DNA from 2 places in the Pseudomonas sp. SWRI51 genome. Region 1 is predicted to be linked to the other one. Evidence: predicted binding sites of a transcription regulator. Region 1 holds the regulator's gene; the other holds the start of a gene.
What was found. The regulator FliA, encoded in region 1, starts transcription of late flagellar genes. The targets are predictions, from matches to a motif close to CTAAAGTTTNNNNNNNNNNNGCCGNTAA.
Positions count from the first base shown of each region.

Region 2: a site for FliA is predicted at 4,469-4,496, ahead of motA (flagellar motor stator protein MotA). Genes of this name have one in related genera too.

Region 1 covers NZ_JABWRG010000051.1:19,588-29,503, reverse strand. The annotation lists gene HU720_RS15515 (flagellar motor protein) at 1-635, opposite strand, end outside; gene HU720_RS15510 (chemotaxis response regulator protein-glutamate methylesterase) at 635-1,768, opposite strand; gene HU720_RS15505 (chemotaxis protein CheA) at 1,814-4,033, opposite strand; gene HU720_RS15500 (protein phosphatase CheZ) at 4,046-4,834, opposite strand; gene HU720_RS15495 (chemotaxis response regulator CheY) at 4,857-5,231, opposite strand; gene fliA (RNA polymerase sigma factor FliA) at 5,338-6,078, opposite strand; gene fleN (flagellar synthesis regulator FleN) at 6,075-6,908, opposite strand; gene flhF (flagellar biosynthesis protein FlhF) at 7,022-8,332, opposite strand; gene flhA (flagellar biosynthesis protein FlhA) at 8,344-9,916, opposite strand, start outside.
Region 2 covers NZ_JABWRG010000043.1:12,638-19,193, forward strand. The annotation lists gene serB (phosphoserine phosphatase SerB) at 1-934, shown strand, start outside; gene asd (archaetidylserine decarboxylase) at 1,168-2,031, opposite strand; gene HU720_RS14120 (rhodanese-like domain-containing protein) at 2,041-2,850, opposite strand; gene HU720_RS14125 (HDOD domain-containing protein) at 2,895-4,430, opposite strand; gene motA (flagellar motor stator protein MotA) at 4,561-5,412, shown strand; gene motB (flagellar motor protein MotB) at 5,416-6,426, shown strand.

The sequences.
Region 1 (9,916 bases):
AGGGTCAGCGCCTTGAGCTTGTTGGCAATCGGCAACAGGATAAGGTTGGCACTGGCTACACCATAAATGGTGGCCACGAACGCCACGGCAATGCCGCCGCCCAGTTGCGCAGGGTCCGCCAGGTTGCCCATCACGTGGATCAGGCCCATGACCGCACCGATGATGCCGATGGTCGGCGCGTAGCCGCCCATGCACTCAAACACCTTGGCGGCCTGGATGTCGCGGCTTTCCTGGGTAATGAAGTCAACTTCAAGGATGCTGCGGATGGCTTCGGGCTCGGCGCCGTCCACCAGCAATTGCAGGCCTTTGCGCGCATAGGGGTCGGGCTCGGCATCAGCCACCCCTTCCAGGCCCAGCAGGCCTTCCTTGCGCGCCGTCAGGCTCCAGTTGACCACGCGGTCGATGCCGCCAGCCAGGTCCACCCGTGGCGGGAAGAAGATCCAGCGCACGATCTGCAAGGCGCGCTTGAACGACGACAGCGGCGACTGCAGCAGCGCTGCCGCCAGAGTGCCGCCGAGCACGATCAACGCCGCCGGGCCGTTGACCAGCGCGCCGACGTGGCCGCCTTCGAGCAGGTTGCCGCCGACGATGGCGACGAACGCCAGGATCAGGCCTATCAGGCTGAGCACATCCATCAGACGCAGGCCTCGACCAGGTGCTTGCCGATTTCATCCAGGCTGTAGATGGCGTCGGCAAGGTTGGCTTTGACGATGGCCATGGGCATGCCGTAGATCACGCAGCTGGCTTCATCCTGTGCCCACACGGTGCTGCCGCCCTGCTTGAGCAGGCGTGCGCCTTCGCGGCCATCGGCGCCCATGCCGGTGAGTACCACCGAGAGCACCTTGTCGCCATAGGACTTGGCGGCCGAACCAAAAGTGATGTCAACGCAAGGCTTGTAGTTAAGGCGCTCGTCACCGGGCAGGATTTTCACCGTGCCACGGCCATCGACCATCATCTGCTTGCCGCCTGGGGCCAGCAGGGCCAGGCCCGGGCGCAGTACGTCACCGTCCTCGGCTTCCTTGACGCTGATCTTGCACAGCTTGTCGAGGCGCTCGGCAAAAGCCTTGGTGAACGCAGCCGGCATGTGCTGGATAAGCACGATAGGCGCCGGGAAGCTGGCGGGCAGTTGCGTGAGCACCCGCTGCAGCGCCACCGGGCCGCCGGTGGAGGTACCGATGGCAACCAGTTTGTAAGGTTTGCGCTTGGGCGCAGGCGAATGCGCCTGGGCGGGCGCAGCCGCACGGGCGGCAGGTGCCGGCGCGGCTGCGCGCGGGGCCGGGGCGCTGCTGTGCAGGCTGCTGGCGGCGGCCGGGGTGCTGGCAGCCGGCGCTGCGGCAGGTGCCGGGCTTGAGTAGGCGCTGAAACGGCGGTTGCTGCGCGAGATGGTGTGAACCTTCTCGCAGAGCATCTGCTGGACCTTTTGCGGGTTGCGCGAAATGTCCTCGAAATTTTTGGGCAGGTAGTCGACGGCACCGGCATCCAGCGCGTCCAGGGTGACGCGAGCGCCTTCATGGGTGAGCGAGGAGAACATCAGGACCGGGGTCGGGCAACGCTGCATGATGTGCCGTACGGCGGTGATGCCGTCCATCATGGGCATTTCATAGTCCATGGTGATGACATCGGGCTTGAGCGACAGTGCCTGCTCGATCGCTTCCTTGCCGTTGGTTGCAGTACCTACGACCTGAATGGTCGGGTCGGCCGAGAGAATTTCCGAGACACGGCGGCGGAAGAAACCGGAATCATCCACCACCAGGACCTTGACTGCCATAAACACTCCATTAAGTGGCGCACCCGCAAGGGCGCGCCACCAGAATCAAATACGCCGTGCGGCGTAACGCTTGAGCATGCTCGGAACATCGAGAATCAGCGCAATACGGCCGTCACCGGTAATGGTGGCGCCGGACATGCCTGGCGTTCCCTGCAGCATCTTGCCCAGCGGCTTGATCACCACTTCTTCCTGGCCTACCAGCTGGTCGACCACAAAGCCGATACGCTGAGTGCCGACCGACAGGATCACCACATGGCCCTCGTGCTGCTCTTCGTGCTCCTGGTTCTGCACCAGCCAGCGCTTGAGGTAGAACAGCGGCAGCGCCTTGTCGCGAACGATCACCACTTCCTGGCCATCGACCACGTTGGTACGCGACAGGTCGAGGTGGAAGATTTCGTTGACGTTGACCAGCGGGAAGGCAAACGCCTGGTTGGCCAGCATCACCATCAGGGTTGGCATGATCGCCAGGGTCAGCGGCACCTTGATGACGATCTTCGAACCCTGGCCTTTGGCCGAGAAGATGTTGATCGAGCCGTTGAGCTGGGAAATCTTGGTCTTCACCACGTCCATGCCGACACCACGGCCGGACACGTCGGAGATCTCGGTCTTGGTCGAGAAGCCCGGGGCGAAGATCAGGTTGTAGCAGTCCGACTCGCTCAGGCGGTCGGCTGCATCCTTGTCCATCAGGCCTTTTTCAACGGCCTTGGCACGCAGCACGCTTGGGTCCATGCCCTTGCCGTCATCGGAAATCGACAGCAGGATGTGGTCGCCTTCCTGTTCGGCCGACAGCACCACTCGGCCAGTGCGGGCCTTGCCAGACGCTTCACGCTCGTCCGGCATCTCGACACCGTGGTCGACCGCGTTACGCACCAAGTGGACCAGCGGGTCGGCCAAGGCCTCGACCAGGTTCTTGTCCAGGTCGGTCTCTTCGCCGACCAGCTCCAGGTTGATCTCTTTCTTGAGCTGGCGCGCCAGGTCGCGAACCAGACGCGGGAAGCGCCCGAAGACCTTCTTGATCGGCTGCATGCGCGTCTTCATGACCGCGGTCTGCAGGTCGGCAGTGACCACATCGAGGTTGGAGACGGCCTTGGACATGGCCTCGTCGCCGCTGTTCAGGCCCAGGCGCACCAGGCGGTTACGCACCAGCACCAGTTCGCCGACCATGTTCATGATCTCGTCCAGGCGTGCGGTATCGACCCGTACGGTGGTTTCCGCTTCGCTGGCACCGTGTTTCTCGCCAGCAGGTGCCGGGGCGCGGGCCGGAGCTGCAGCAGGCGCTGCGGCGGCGGCAGGTTTGGCAGCTGGGGCCGGTGCGGGTGCGGCAGCCGGTGCCGGCTTGGCTTCAGCCTTGGGCGCTGCGGCTACCGCTGCAGCTGCAGCAGGCGCTTCGGCGGCAACGGCGTCGGCGGCAAATTTGCCTTTGCCGTGCAACTGGTCCAGCAGCGCTTCGAATTCATGCTCGCTGATTTCGTCACCGCTGGCGGTGGCGCCAGCAGGCGCTGCGCTTGCAGCCGGCAGCGCGTCAACGGCGAAGGTGCCTTTGCCGTGCAACTGGTCGAGCAGCGACTCGAACTCGTCATCGGTGATTTCATCGCTGCCGGCGGCCGGAGCGGCAGCGGGAGCGCTGGCCACGGCGGGTGCCGAGAACTGGCCTTTGCCGTGCAACTGGTCAAGCAGCGATTCAAACTCCGAATCGGTGATCTCGTCACCTTCGGCGCTGACTGCCTGGCCTTGCGCCTGCTCGCTTTGGGCAGCTTGGGCCTTGACCGCGTCGAGCGAATCGAGCAATTGCTCGAACTCGGTGTCGGTGATGTCCGCCTCAGCAGCGGCCTCGACCACAGGCTCAGGCTCGACCACAGGTGCAGGTGCCGCGCTACCCGGCTCGGCAAGGCGCGACAGCGCCGCCAGCAGCTCACGGGTAGCGGGGGTAACCTGGGTGCGCTCGCGCACCTGGCTGAACATGCTGTTGACCGTGTCGAGTGCTTCGAGCACCACGTCCATCAGCTCGGCGTCGACCCGGCGCTCACCTTTGCGCAAGATGTCGAAGACGTTCTCCGCGATATGGCAGCACTCCACCAACTCGTTGAGCTGAAGGAAGCCGGCGCCCCCTTTAACAGTGTGGAAACCGCGGAAAATCGCATTGAGCAAGTCCGCATCGTCCGGTCGGCTTTCCAGCTCGACCAGCTGCTCGGACAAAAGCTCGAGGATTTCGCCGGCTTCTACCAGGAAATCCTGAAGGATTTCTTCATCGGCGCCGAAGCTCATTAAACGTGCTCCTTAAAAACCCAGGCTGGACAGCAAATCGTCAACATCGTCCTGGCTGGACACGACGTCTTCACGCTTATCGGCATGAATCTGCGGACCTTCACCCCGAGTTGGATGTTTTTCTTCATCTTTTTCAGCACGCAGCTGCTCGTGGTCATGTTCGATACCGGCAAACCGATCGACTTGACTGGCCATGAGCACGAGCTTGAGCAGGTTGCTTTCAACTTCGGTAACCAGCGCAGTGACGCGCTTGATCACTTGACCGGTGAGGTCCTGATAGTCCTGAGCCAGGACAATCTCGTTGAGGTGGCCGGCGACTTTCTGGTTACCTTCAGCGCTATGCGTCAGGAAACTGTCGACACGCTTGACCAATTCACGGAACTCCGTCGCTTCCACTTCGCGGCGCATGAAGCGCTGCCAGTCGGTGGACAAGCTGCGCGCCTCGCTGGCCAGGTCGTTGAGCACCGGGGTGCACGCCTCGGCCAGGTCCATGGTGCGGTTGGCCGCGCCTTCAGTGAGGCGAACCACATAGGAGAGGCGCTCGGTGGCGTCAGTGATCTGCGACACTTCCTCGGCCTGCGGCGTTGCCGGGTCGATATGGAAGTTGACGATTGCGCTGTGCAATTCGCGTGTGAGCTTGCCGACTTCCTGATACAGCCCGCGGTCGCGGGTCTGGTTCAGTTGGTGAATAAGCTGCACGGCATCACCGAACCGGCCGCGCTCGAGGCTCTCGACCAGTTCCTGGGCATGCTTCTTCAGGGTCGTTTCAAACTCACCCAAAGAGTTGTTGGTTGACTCCATTGCTTGCGCCCCCTGACGTGGCTCAGCCGTTGACGCGTTCGAAGATCTTTTCGATCTTTTCTTTCAGCGCCTGGGCGGTGAAAGGCTTGACCACGTAACCGTTGACGCCGGCCTGGGCCGCTTCAATGATCTGCTCGCGCTTGGCTTCGGCGGTCACCATCAGCACGGGAAGGTGCTTGAGGCGCTCGTCGGCGCGCACTGCGCGCAACAGGTCGATACCGGTCATGCCAGGCATGTTCCAGTCGGTCACGAGGAAGTCGAAGTTCTCGCTATGGAGCATCGGCAGTGCCGTGTTGCCGTCATCGGCTTCCTTGACATTGGTGAAGCCCAGATCACGCAACAGGTTCTTGATGATCCGCCGCATCGTCGAAAAGTCGTCAACGATGAGGATTTTCATGTCTTTGTTCAATTAGACCTCCAAGCAGTCTTTAACGCGCTCGGCGCCGAGCGCGCGCTCAATCAATTCGGCACTACAAAAATAAACGACTGCACTGAACCTGGGTTCAACGCGCGCGCCATTCCCCAAGGCGGCTGCGCAGCCGAGCTGCACATTGGCTGTGCAACTGGCTGACACGCGATTCGCTGACCCCCAGGACCTCACCGATTTCCTTGAGGTTCAGCTCTTCGTCGTAGTACAGCGCCAGTACCAGGCGCTCGCGCTCCGGCAGGTTGGCGATCGCATCGGCCAGGGCACGCTGGAAGCGCTCGTCTTCCAGATCACGCGATGGCTCAAGCTGTCCGCTCACTCCATCCTCGTGCAACCCTTCATGTTCGCCGTCCTGCAAAAGGTCGTCGAAACTGAACAGTCGGCTGCCCAAGGTATCGTTCAGAATCCCGTAGTAATCATCGAGACTCAATTGGAGTTCGGCAGCAACCTCGTGATCTTTAGCGTCACGGCCAGTTCTTGCTTCAACACAGCGCATTGCATCACTGACCATGCGCGTATTTCGATGCACCGAACGTGGCGCCCAGTCACCTTTGCGGACCTCGTCGAGCATCGCTCCGCGGATGCGGATACCGGCGTAGGTTTCGAAGCTGGCGCCCTTGCTGGCGTCATACTTGTTGGCCACTTCCAGCAGGCCGATCATGCCGGCCTGGATGAGGTCTTCGACCTGCACGTTGGCCGGCAGACGCGCCAGCAGGTGATAGGCGATGCGTTTGACCAGCGGCGCGTAGCGTTCAACCAGCTCGTACTGCGCGTCCTTGGACGCCTTGCTGTACATCTTGAAACCGCTCGAATTCATAGTACTGGCCCCGCACTGGTCGGCTGCACCAGACGCTCGACGAAAAACTCCAGATGCCCACGCGGGTTGGCAGGCAGCGGCCAGCTATCGACCTTCTGCGCGATGGCCTTGAAAGCCAGCGCACACTTGGACCGAGGGAAGGCCTCATAGACCGCCCGCTGCTTCTGCACCGCCTTGCGAACGCATTCGTCGTAAGGCACGGCGCCGACGTATTGTAGGGCGACGTCGAGGAAGCGGTCCGTGACCTTGGTCAACTTGGCAAACAGGTTGCGCCCTTCCTGCGGGCTTTGTGCCATGTTGGCCAGCACGCGGAAGCGGTTCATGCCGTAATCGCGGTTGAGCAGCTTGATCAGGGCGTAGGCGTCGGTGATCGAGGTAGGCTCGTCGCACACCACCAGCAGCACTTCCTGCGCGGCGCGCACAAAACTGACTACCGAGTCACCGATGCCGGCAGCGGTGTCGATGACCAGCACATCGAGATTGTCGCCAACATCGCTGAACGCCTGAATCAGGCCAGCGTGCTGGGCCGGCGCCAGGTGCACCATGCTCTGCGTGCCGGAGGCAGCCGGGACGATACGTACCCCACCTGGCCCCTGCAGCAGCACATCGCGCAGCTCACAGCGCCCTTCCATGACATCGGCAAGGGTGTGTTTGGGGGTCAGACCGAGCAGCACGTCGACATTGGCCAGGCCCAGGTCGGCATCAAGCAGCATGACCCGGCGGCCGAGCTCGGCCAGTGCCAGGGACAGGTTCACTGAAACGTTGGTCTTGCCGACGCCACCTTTACCACCGGTGACGGCGATCACCTGTACGGGATGCATGCTACCCATGTCTTCTGATTACCTTGTCTCGCTTGAACCCAGGCCACTCAGGAGGCTGAACGCTCGACGCCACGGATCTGCCGGGCAACCCCATGATGTAGGTACTTTTTACCGTTTTCACCTCAACCCACCCGCTTGCCAGGGTTGTGGTAGAGATCAGCGAACATGTCGGCCATGGCCTCCTCGCTGGGCTCGTCTTGCATCTGCACACTGACGGCGCGGCTCACCAGTTGGTGCTTGCGCGGCAGTTGCAGGTCTTCAGGGATGCGCGGGCCATCGGTCAGATAGGCAATCGGCAACTCATGGCTGATGGCCAGGCTCAGCACTTCGCCGAGGCAGGCCGTTTCATCGAGCTTGGTCAGGATGCAACCGGCCAGGCCGCAGCGCTTGTAGCTGTGGTAGGCGGCGGTCAGCACCTGTTTCTGGCTGGTGGTGGCCATGACCAGATAATTCTTCGAGGCAATGCCTCGCCCTGCCAGCGTTTCGAGCTGCATGCGCAGTGCCGGGTCGCTGGCTTGCAGGCCGGCGGTGTCGATCAGCACCACACGCTTGCGCAGCAGCGGCTCTAGCGCCTGGGCCAGGGACTCGCCCGGGTCGACGTAGGTTACCGAGACGTTGAGGATGCGCCCAAGGGTCTTGAGCTGCTCCTGGGCGCCGATACGGAAGCTGTCCATGCTCACCAGGGCCAGGTTGTTGGCGCCGTACTTGAGCACGTAGCGCGCAGCCAGCTTGGCCAGGGTGGTAGTCTTGCCCATGCCGGCCGGGCCGACCATGGCGATGACCCCGCCCTCCTCGATCGGTTCGATCTGCGGCACTTCGATCATGCGCGCCAAGTGCGCAAGCACCATGCGCCAGGCTTGGCGCGGCTCTTCGATGCCAGCGGTCAGTTCGAGCAGTTCACGGGCCAGCCCGCCGGACAAGCCCAGGCGCTGCAAACGGCGCCACAGGTTGGCCTGCTGCGGTTTGCTGCCTTGCAGTTGGCCCCAGGCCAGCGAGCCGAGCTGCACTTCAAGCAGTTCGCGCAGGCCCGAAAGTTCTGAGCGCATGGCGTCCAGCAAGCGCGCTTCGACCGGGGCCGGTGCCGGCGCAGGTGCCGCTTGCGGCGCCTCGACATGCGGCTCTACCAGCGGCTCGGAGGCGGTCAGCGACTGGCCGGCGAACAGTTGACGATTGCCGTCGCCCAGCTCGTTGCGGCCGCTGATTTCGGCTTGGGCGGTAACGATGCGGGACTGGGTCTTGCGCAGTTCGTCTTCGAGCTCGACGTTGGGCACGCGCGGCGCCAGCGCGGACAGCTTGTAGTCCAGCGCGGCCGTCAGCTCGACACCGCCTGCAATGCGCCGGTTGCCGATGATCGCGGCATCGGCGCCAAGCTCATCGCGGACCAGTTTCATGGCCTGACGCATATCGGCGGCGAAAAAACGCTTAACTTGCATAACCCACTACCTCAGCCATTTGGGCCCACGGTGGCAACGATGGTGACTTGCTTGTTGTCAGGTATTTCCTGATACGCCAAAACATGCAAATTCGGTACAGCCAGGCGGCCGAAGCGCGACAGCATGGCCCGGATCGGGCCGGCCACCAGAAGGATGGCCGGCTGGCCCTGCATCTCCTGACGCTGGGCTGCCTCGATCAACGAACGCTGAAGCTTCTCGGCCATGCTCGGCTCAAGAAGAACACCATCTTCCTGACCCTGCCCGGCCCTTTGCAGACTATTGAGCAAGATCTGTTCCAACCTTGGTTCCAAGGTGATCACAGGAAGCTCGGACTCAACGCCCACAATGCTTTGCACGATTGCGCGGCTCAAGCCGACACGCACCGTAGCCACCAGCGCGGCGGTATCTTGACTCTTGGCCGCGTTGTTGGCGATGGCTTCGGCAATGCTGCGTATATCGCGCACTGGCACTTGCTCTGACAGCAGCGCCTGCAAAACCTTCAACAGCCCCGACAAGGAAATGACGCCCGGCACCAACTCTTCAGCCAGCTTAGGCGAGGCCTTGGCCAGCACTTGCAGCAATTGCTGCACTTCTTCGTGGCCGATCAGCTCGTGACAGTGCTTTTGCAGGATCTGGTTGAGGTGCGTGGCCACAACCGTACTGGCATCGACCACGGTGTAGCCGAGCGACTGCGCCTGGGCGCGCTGGGCGATATCCACCCACACCGCCTCCAGGCCGAACGCAGGGTCCCGGGCGGCGATGCCGTTGAGCGTACCGAACACCTGCCCCGGGTTGATCGCAAGCTCGCGGTCCGGGTAGATCTCGGCCTCGGCCAGAATCACGCCCATCAGCGTCAGGCGGTAGGCGCTGGGCTGCAGGTCGAGGTTGTCGCGAATGTGCACGGTGGGCATGAGGAAGCCCAGGTCCTGGGACAGCTTCTTGCGCACCCCCTTGATACGCGCAAGCAACTGGCCACCCTGGTTGCGGTCCACCAACGGGATCAGGCGGTAGCCGACTTCAAGGCCGATCATGTCGATCGGGGTCACGTCGTCCCAGCCAAGCTCCTTGGTTTCCTGGGCGCGCTGCGGCGAGGGCAGCAGGTCCTGCTGACGCTGCACTTCCTGTAGCGCTACCGCCTTGGCCTTCTGCTGCTTTTTCCACACCAGGTACGCCGCACCGCCAGCGATCACGCCCAGGCCGAGGAAGGCCACGTGCGGCATGCCCGGCACCAGGCCCATGACGATCATGATGCCTGCCGACACCGCCAGCGCCTTGGGCGAGTCGAACATCTGCCGGTTGATCAGCTTGCCCATGTCTTCGGAGCCCGAAGCACGGGTCACCATGATCGCGGCGGCGGTGGATAGCAGCAGTGATGGCAATTGCGCCACCAAACCGTCACCGATGGTCAGCAAGGCGTAGACCTTGCCGGCATCGCTGAACGACATGTTGTGCTGCAGCATGCCGATGAGCATGCCGCCGATCAGGTTGATGAAGAGGATCAGCAGGCCGGCGATGGCGTCACCGCGCACGAACTTGCTGGCACCGTCCATCGAGCCGTAGAACTCGGCCTCTTGGGCAACCTCG
Region 2 (6,556 bases), on a different contig from region 1:
CGATGCGCGCCAGGTCGTTACCCTGCTGAGCCGCAAGATCACCCCCGAGCAACTGCAGCGGGTGAGTGCGGTGATCAGCCAGTACGGCCTGACCATCGAGCGCATCGAGCGCCTTTCGGCGCGTGTACTGCTGGATGCCGAGCAGGACAAGAGCAAGGCCGCGCTGGAAATTTCCGTGCGCGGCGAGCCGAGCGATGCCCAGGCCCTGCGCGCGGCGTTCTTTGCGCTGTCCGATGAGCTGAACATCGACATTGCCTTCCAGCGCGACGACCTGTTCCGCCGCAACCGCCGTCTGGCGGTGTTCGACATGGACTCGACGCTGATCGAGGCTGAAGTGATCGACGAGCTGGCCAAGGCAGCCGGTGTTGGCGAGCAAGTTGCGGCCATCACCGAGCGGGCGATGCGCGGCGAGCTGGATTTCCGTGCCAGCTTCAAGGAACGCATGGCGCTGCTCAAAGGCCTGGACGTCGGCGTGCTGGACCAGATTGGCGCTTCGCTGCGCCTGACCGAAGGTGCCGAGCACCTGTTCGCCGAGCTCAAGCGCCTGGGTTACAAGACGGCAATCCTGTCCGGCGGCTTTACCTACTTTGCCAAGCAGGTGCAGGCGCGCCTGGGTATCGACTATGTGTTCGCCAACGAGCTCGAAGTGGTCGATGGCAAGGTGACGGGCGTTGCGGTCGAGCCAATTGTCGACGCCCAGCGCAAGGCCGAGCTGCTGCAGCAGTTGGCTAGCCAGGAAGGTTTGCAGTTGGAGCAGACCATTGCCGTAGGCGATGGCGCCAACGATTTGCCGATGCTGGCGCTGGCCGGGCTGGGCGTGGCCTTCCGTGCCAAGCCGCTGGTGCGCCAGTCGGCCAGGCAGGCGATTTCGACCTTGGGCCTGGATGGTGTGCTGTATCTGCTGGGCGTGCGTGACCGCGAAGCCCGCGGTTGAGCTGAAACAGCGGGGCTGCTGTGCAGCCCTTTCGCGGCACAAGGCCGCTCCTACAGGGTGCATGAACGCTGCTTTGGGGGTAGATTCCCTGGTTTGTACCACCCTGTCCTGGCCTGCACATGACTGTGCCCCCCAAAACCCGGCGTGGGAGCGGGCTTGCCCCGCGATGGGCCGCAAAGCGGCCCCAATAAAAAAGGCCCTGCATACGCAGGGCCTTTTTTATAGCGCGGCAATCAGGCCTGTGCAGGCACTGCCAGCAACTCACCCATGCGAACAGCCGACGCTGCGCCCAGGTTCTGCGCCCACTTCACCTGCTCTGGTCCGAACAGCACGATCGCGGTAGAACCCAGCTTGAAGCGCCCCAGTTCAGCGCCTTTTTCCAGGTGGATAGGCGCACGGCTGGCGTCGTCGTAGCGGAAGGTCTTCAGCTCACGCTTGGGGGGCGTGACCAGGCCAGCCCAGACGGTCTCGATGGAGGCGACGATCATCGCGCCGACCAGCACCACAGCCATTGGCCCGCGCTCGGTATCGAACAGGCATACCACACGCTCGTTGCGGGCGAACAGCTCCGGCACGTTTTCGGCAGTAGTCTGGTTGACCGAGAACAGCCGGCCCGGCACATAGACCATTTCGCGCAGGGTGCCTGCCAGCGGCATGTGTACGCGGTGGTAGTCTTTCGGCGACAGGTAGATGGTCGCGAACTCGCCGCCCATGAACGGCGCTGCCAGCGCCGGGTCGCCGCCGAGCAGCTCCAGCGCGCTGAAGCTATGGCCTTTGGCCTGGAAAATACGGCCGTGCTCGATAGGGCCCAGCTGGCTTACCGCGCCGTCTGCGGGGCAAACAATAGCGCCCGGGGTTTCGTCCAGCGGGCGTGCGCCTGGTTTGAGGGCGCGAGTAAAGAAGGCGTTGAAGTGCTCGTAGGCGCTTAGGTCTTCGACCAGTGCCTCGGACATGTTGACCTGGTAGCGCTTGGCGAACCAGGCCGTAAAGGCATTCTTGAACCAGCGCGCGCGGCACTCGGCAACGCAGCCGGCCAACCGCGACAGCAGGTGGTGCGGCAACAGGTGCTGGCTGATGATGAACAGACGGGATTTCATGCGGGTTCCTTAAACTTCTACAGGCGTGTCCGGGTGGTTGCCCCATTCGCTCCACGAACCGGCATAGGCCTTGATACGTGGGTAGCCGAGGGCTTTGGCCACCAGGTAGGTGAAGCCGGAGCGGCGGTGGGTCTGGCAATGGGTGATCACCTCTTTGTCAGGGGTGATGCCCAGTTGTTCGAGCACTTGGGCGATGTCCTTGCGGATGCGCAGGTGGTCGTTGAGGTCCATGCCGGCGGTCCATTCGAAATTGATCGCGCCGGGGATGTGCCCGCCTTTGGCGGCAAGCACCTTCTCGCCGTTGAATTCCTGTGGGCCGCGGGCATCCCAGATGACCAGGTCATCGGCGCCCAGGCGGCTTTGCAGGTATTCACGGGTGGCAGTTGGCTCGCTGTGGAGCTGCAAGCGCACGGGAGTATTGCCAGGCGCAGGCACGTCGGTGGACAACAGGTCGGCAGGCCAGGCCTGAATACCGCCGTTCAGGTAGTGGTAGCGGGTGTGGCCGATGACATCGAGCAGCCAGATGAAGCGCCCGGCCCAACCGCCGCCTTCGTCGTCGTACACCACATAGACGGCATCGTCACGGTGGCCGAGTTCGCTGAACAGTTTTTCAAGGTCAGCCTGGGCCGGCAGCAGGCCCGGGGCTGGCGGCTGGCCGAGTTGCGTGCGCTTGCCTTCGACAAAGCGCGCCCCGGGGATATGCCCGCTGACATAGCGGTTGGCGCTGCTCAGGTCGACCAGAATCAGCTGCTGCGAGCCAAGGCGCGGTAGCAGCTCAGCCGCTTCGATCACCAGGGGCAAGCCGGAAAAGTCAGTCATCCACGGTCTCCGGGGTGCAAAGAGAGGCGATTGTAGCGCAAGGCTCACGCATTGCGACTGGCAAACACTGCCAGGGCACGCTCGATGCATTGCGCGGTTTTACCAAACGCCTGCACACCGACATCGGCCAGCGGTTTGCCGCCTTGGTCGGCCACTGCCAGCATCAGCACCTGGTTGTTCACTGCCAGCGAGCGCAACAGCAGGTGCTCGCCACGGAAGAACGCGCGCAGCGGCGCCGGCAGCAAGGCCGAGAATTGCGCGTGGTTGTCTGGGGTCAGGCGCAGCTGGCCGGCCTGGGCCATGAGCTTTTTCAGCAGTTTGTTCTGGCCCACCGGCAACGCCATGGTGCTGGCCTCGGCAGGCAGCCCGGCGATTTGCTGCACGCGCAGGTAGTCGCAGGCCTTGTCCAGGCTCAGCAGCATCACCCGCTCCATGCCGCATGCTTGCAGCGCTTCGCGGGCATGGCTGGCCAGGTGCACGGTGTTGCTGAACGACGTCGGCTGGCTCAGCAGCTCTTGGCACAGCGCGCGCCAGCGGGCGAGGTCTTCGGTTTTGGGCGGTGGCGGGGTGAGCATGTCCGGGTGCGGGCGGCGCTGGTGCCAGGGCCAGATCAACGCCTCGGCCGGGTGGAACAGCGCGTGGCGGGCATGATGGCGGGCACTGGCGGCGGCCTGCTGGTGAACCTGCTGCTGGACGTCGTCCAGCGAGGTCTGCAGGTACAGCGCGGTCAGCAACTGCCAGCGCAGCAGGTGCGGGTTGTCCCAGCCCACCTGGGCGGCCAGCGCCAGGCCGTTGGCCAGCAGCACGGTGTTGGGCGGCTGGTTGAACCAGCGCCGCAGCGCCGGCTCTTCGTCAAGGCGGTGCTGCTGCACCAGCGGGTCGGGCTCACGGGCGATGTTCAGCACCTGGGCCAGCAATTCGCGTTCTTCGAGCAGCAGGTGGTAGCCCTGGGTCACCCAGCCCGGCAGCCGCCAGTGCTCGGCAACGGCTTGGCACAGCGGCATCAGGCGTACGCCGAACAGCTCGTGCTCGACCTCGGCAGCATCCTCGCTCTTGTGGATAACCCGCAGCTCCCACGCATCGAGCAGCTTGGGGTAGGCCAGGGCCATGGCCCACATCGGTGACAAAAACAGCAGGCTGCCCCAATGGATGTCTTGCCACAGGCGCGCCAGGCGCGCACCGAACAAGCCGTTGGCCTGCTGGGTGGCATGCTGGCTGATCAACAGAAACTGGCGCAGCACGGGCGGGATGTCATCGCCGGGCACCGCCGGCAGGCGGGCCAACAGCTCGCTGGCGCGGCTCAGGCCCAGGCGGGTGAGTGCCACTTCGAGGCTTTCGGCGGGCGCGGCCTGGCTGGCGTTGGCCGGGTGATTGGCCTCGCGCATCACGCACAGCGCCAGGGCCGGGCTGTCCTGCATCAGGTCGGCGATCTCGCGCATCGACCGGCGGCTGTCGTTGATTGCCTGCAGGACGCGGTCATGGCTCTCTTTGGGGATGGGTATGCGCACCCCGTCGAGCAGCTTTACCCAAGCCTCAAGACTTGAAGGGACGCGAGTTGGTACCTTGGTTTCAATTGGCATTTTGACATCAGTCCGAACTGGCTTTTCGCTTGGAGTGGCTATAGTCTGGCGCAGTTCTGCCGATAAGTAGAAGAAGAGTTTTAAAGCTCCCGTCCCCGACCCTGACCACGACAGCAAGTGCTTTGAACCTATGGCTAAGATTATCGGCATCATCGTCGTATTCGCGAGCGTGCTCGGCGGGTACGTGCTTTCCCACGGCAAGATCGCTGCACTGATTCAGCCATTTGAAGTGCTGATCATCGGTGGCGCGGCGCTTGGCGCGTTCCTCCAGGCCAACCCTGGTTGGATGACCATGCACGTGCTCAAGAAGTCGCTGAAGATGTTCGGCAGCCGCTTCACCCACACCTTCTACCTTGAGGTGCTGGGCCTGGTGTACGAAATTCTCAACAAGAGTCGCCGCGAGGGCATGATGGCCATCGAGGGCGACATCGAAGACGCCTCGTCCAGCCCGATCTTCGCCAAGTACCCAGCGGTACTGGGCGATGAGCGCATGACCGCGTATATCTGCGACTACCTGCGCATCATGTCCACCGGCAACATGGCGCCCCACGAGCTCGAAGGCCTGTTCGACATGGAACTGCTGAGCCTGAAGGAAGAGCTCGAGCACCCATCCCATGCGGTCAACGGCATCGCCGACGGCATGCCCGGCTTCGGTATCGTCGCGGCAGTACTGGGTATCGTGGTGACCATGGCTTCGCTGGGTGACGGCGATCAGGCGTCCATCGGGCTGCACGTCGGTGCGGCGTTGGTGGGTACCTTCTTCGGTATTCTGGCGGCCTATGGCTTCTTCGGCCCGCTGGCCAAGTGCCTGGAGCACGATGCCAAGGAAGAAGTGAACCTGTACGAATCGATCAAGGCGTCGCTGGTGGCTTCGGCCTCGGGCATGCCGCCGTCGCTGGCCGTGGAATTCGGGCGCAAGGTGCTGTACCCCAAGCACCGTCCGAGCTTTGCCGAGCTGGAACAAGCAGTTCGCGGTCGCTGAGTCATGGAAAACAACCAGCCGATAATCATCAAGCGCGTCAAGCGCTTCGGTGGCGGGCACCATGGCGGTGCCTGGAAAATCGCCTTCGCCGACTTCGCGACGGCGATGATGGCGTTTTTCCTTGTACTGTGGCTGCTGTCGACCGCCACCCCCGAGCAGAAGCTGGCCATCGCCGGCTACTTCAAGGACCCGATCGGCTTCTCCGAAAGCGGCACGCCCTACATCATCGACCTGGGCGGTACGCCGGAGCTGGCACCCGAAAAGACCATCAACCCGGAAGTCAAATCCGAACCTACCCCTGACACCAGCCTGCAGCTGGACAAGGACAAGGTCGAGACCCTGGCCGAGCAGGTTGAGCGCGAGCGCCTCGAACTGCTGTTGCAAGAGCTGCAGAACAAGGTCGAAGAGAACCCGCAACTGCAGAAGTTCAAGGACCAGATCCTGTTCGAGATTACCCAGGACGGCCTGCGCATCCAGATCATGGATGCCGAGAACCGGCCGATGTTCGACATCGGCAGCGCGCGACTGCAGCCGTATTTCGAAGACATTTTGCTGGCCATGGCCGACACCATCAAGGCGGTGCCGAACAAGATCAGTGTCAGTGGCCACACCGATGCCAAGCCGTTTGCCGGGATGGGTGATTTCGGCAACTGGGAATTGTCGGCCAACCGCGCCAACGCTGCGCGCCGCGCCCTGGTGGCCGGTGGCTACCCGGACGGGCAGGTGGCGCGGGTGGTGGGGTATGCGTCGTCGTCGCTGTTTGACCGCAAGAACCCGTTCAACCCGGTCAACCGCCGTATCGATATCATCGTGCTGACCAAAAAGGCCCAGCGCGACATCGAAGGCGAGCAGGGTACGCCAGAGGCTCCGTCCGCTACACCGCCGGCGGGTGCTACACCTGGCGCGGCGACACCTGGCGATGCCGGTGCACCGATGCAGCCGCGTGAGCTTCGGCAGAAGCTGAACATCTTCGAAGATGGTGTGTTGAAGATGGACGATGCCAAAGAGCAGTAACTGAGAAGGGCCGCTGATGCGGTGATGCTGTTCACTCGGGGCTGCCGTGCAGCCCATCGCGACACAAGGCCGCTCCTGCCTGGGACTACGGTCTTCTGTAGGAGCGGCCTTGTGCCGCGATGGGCCGCAA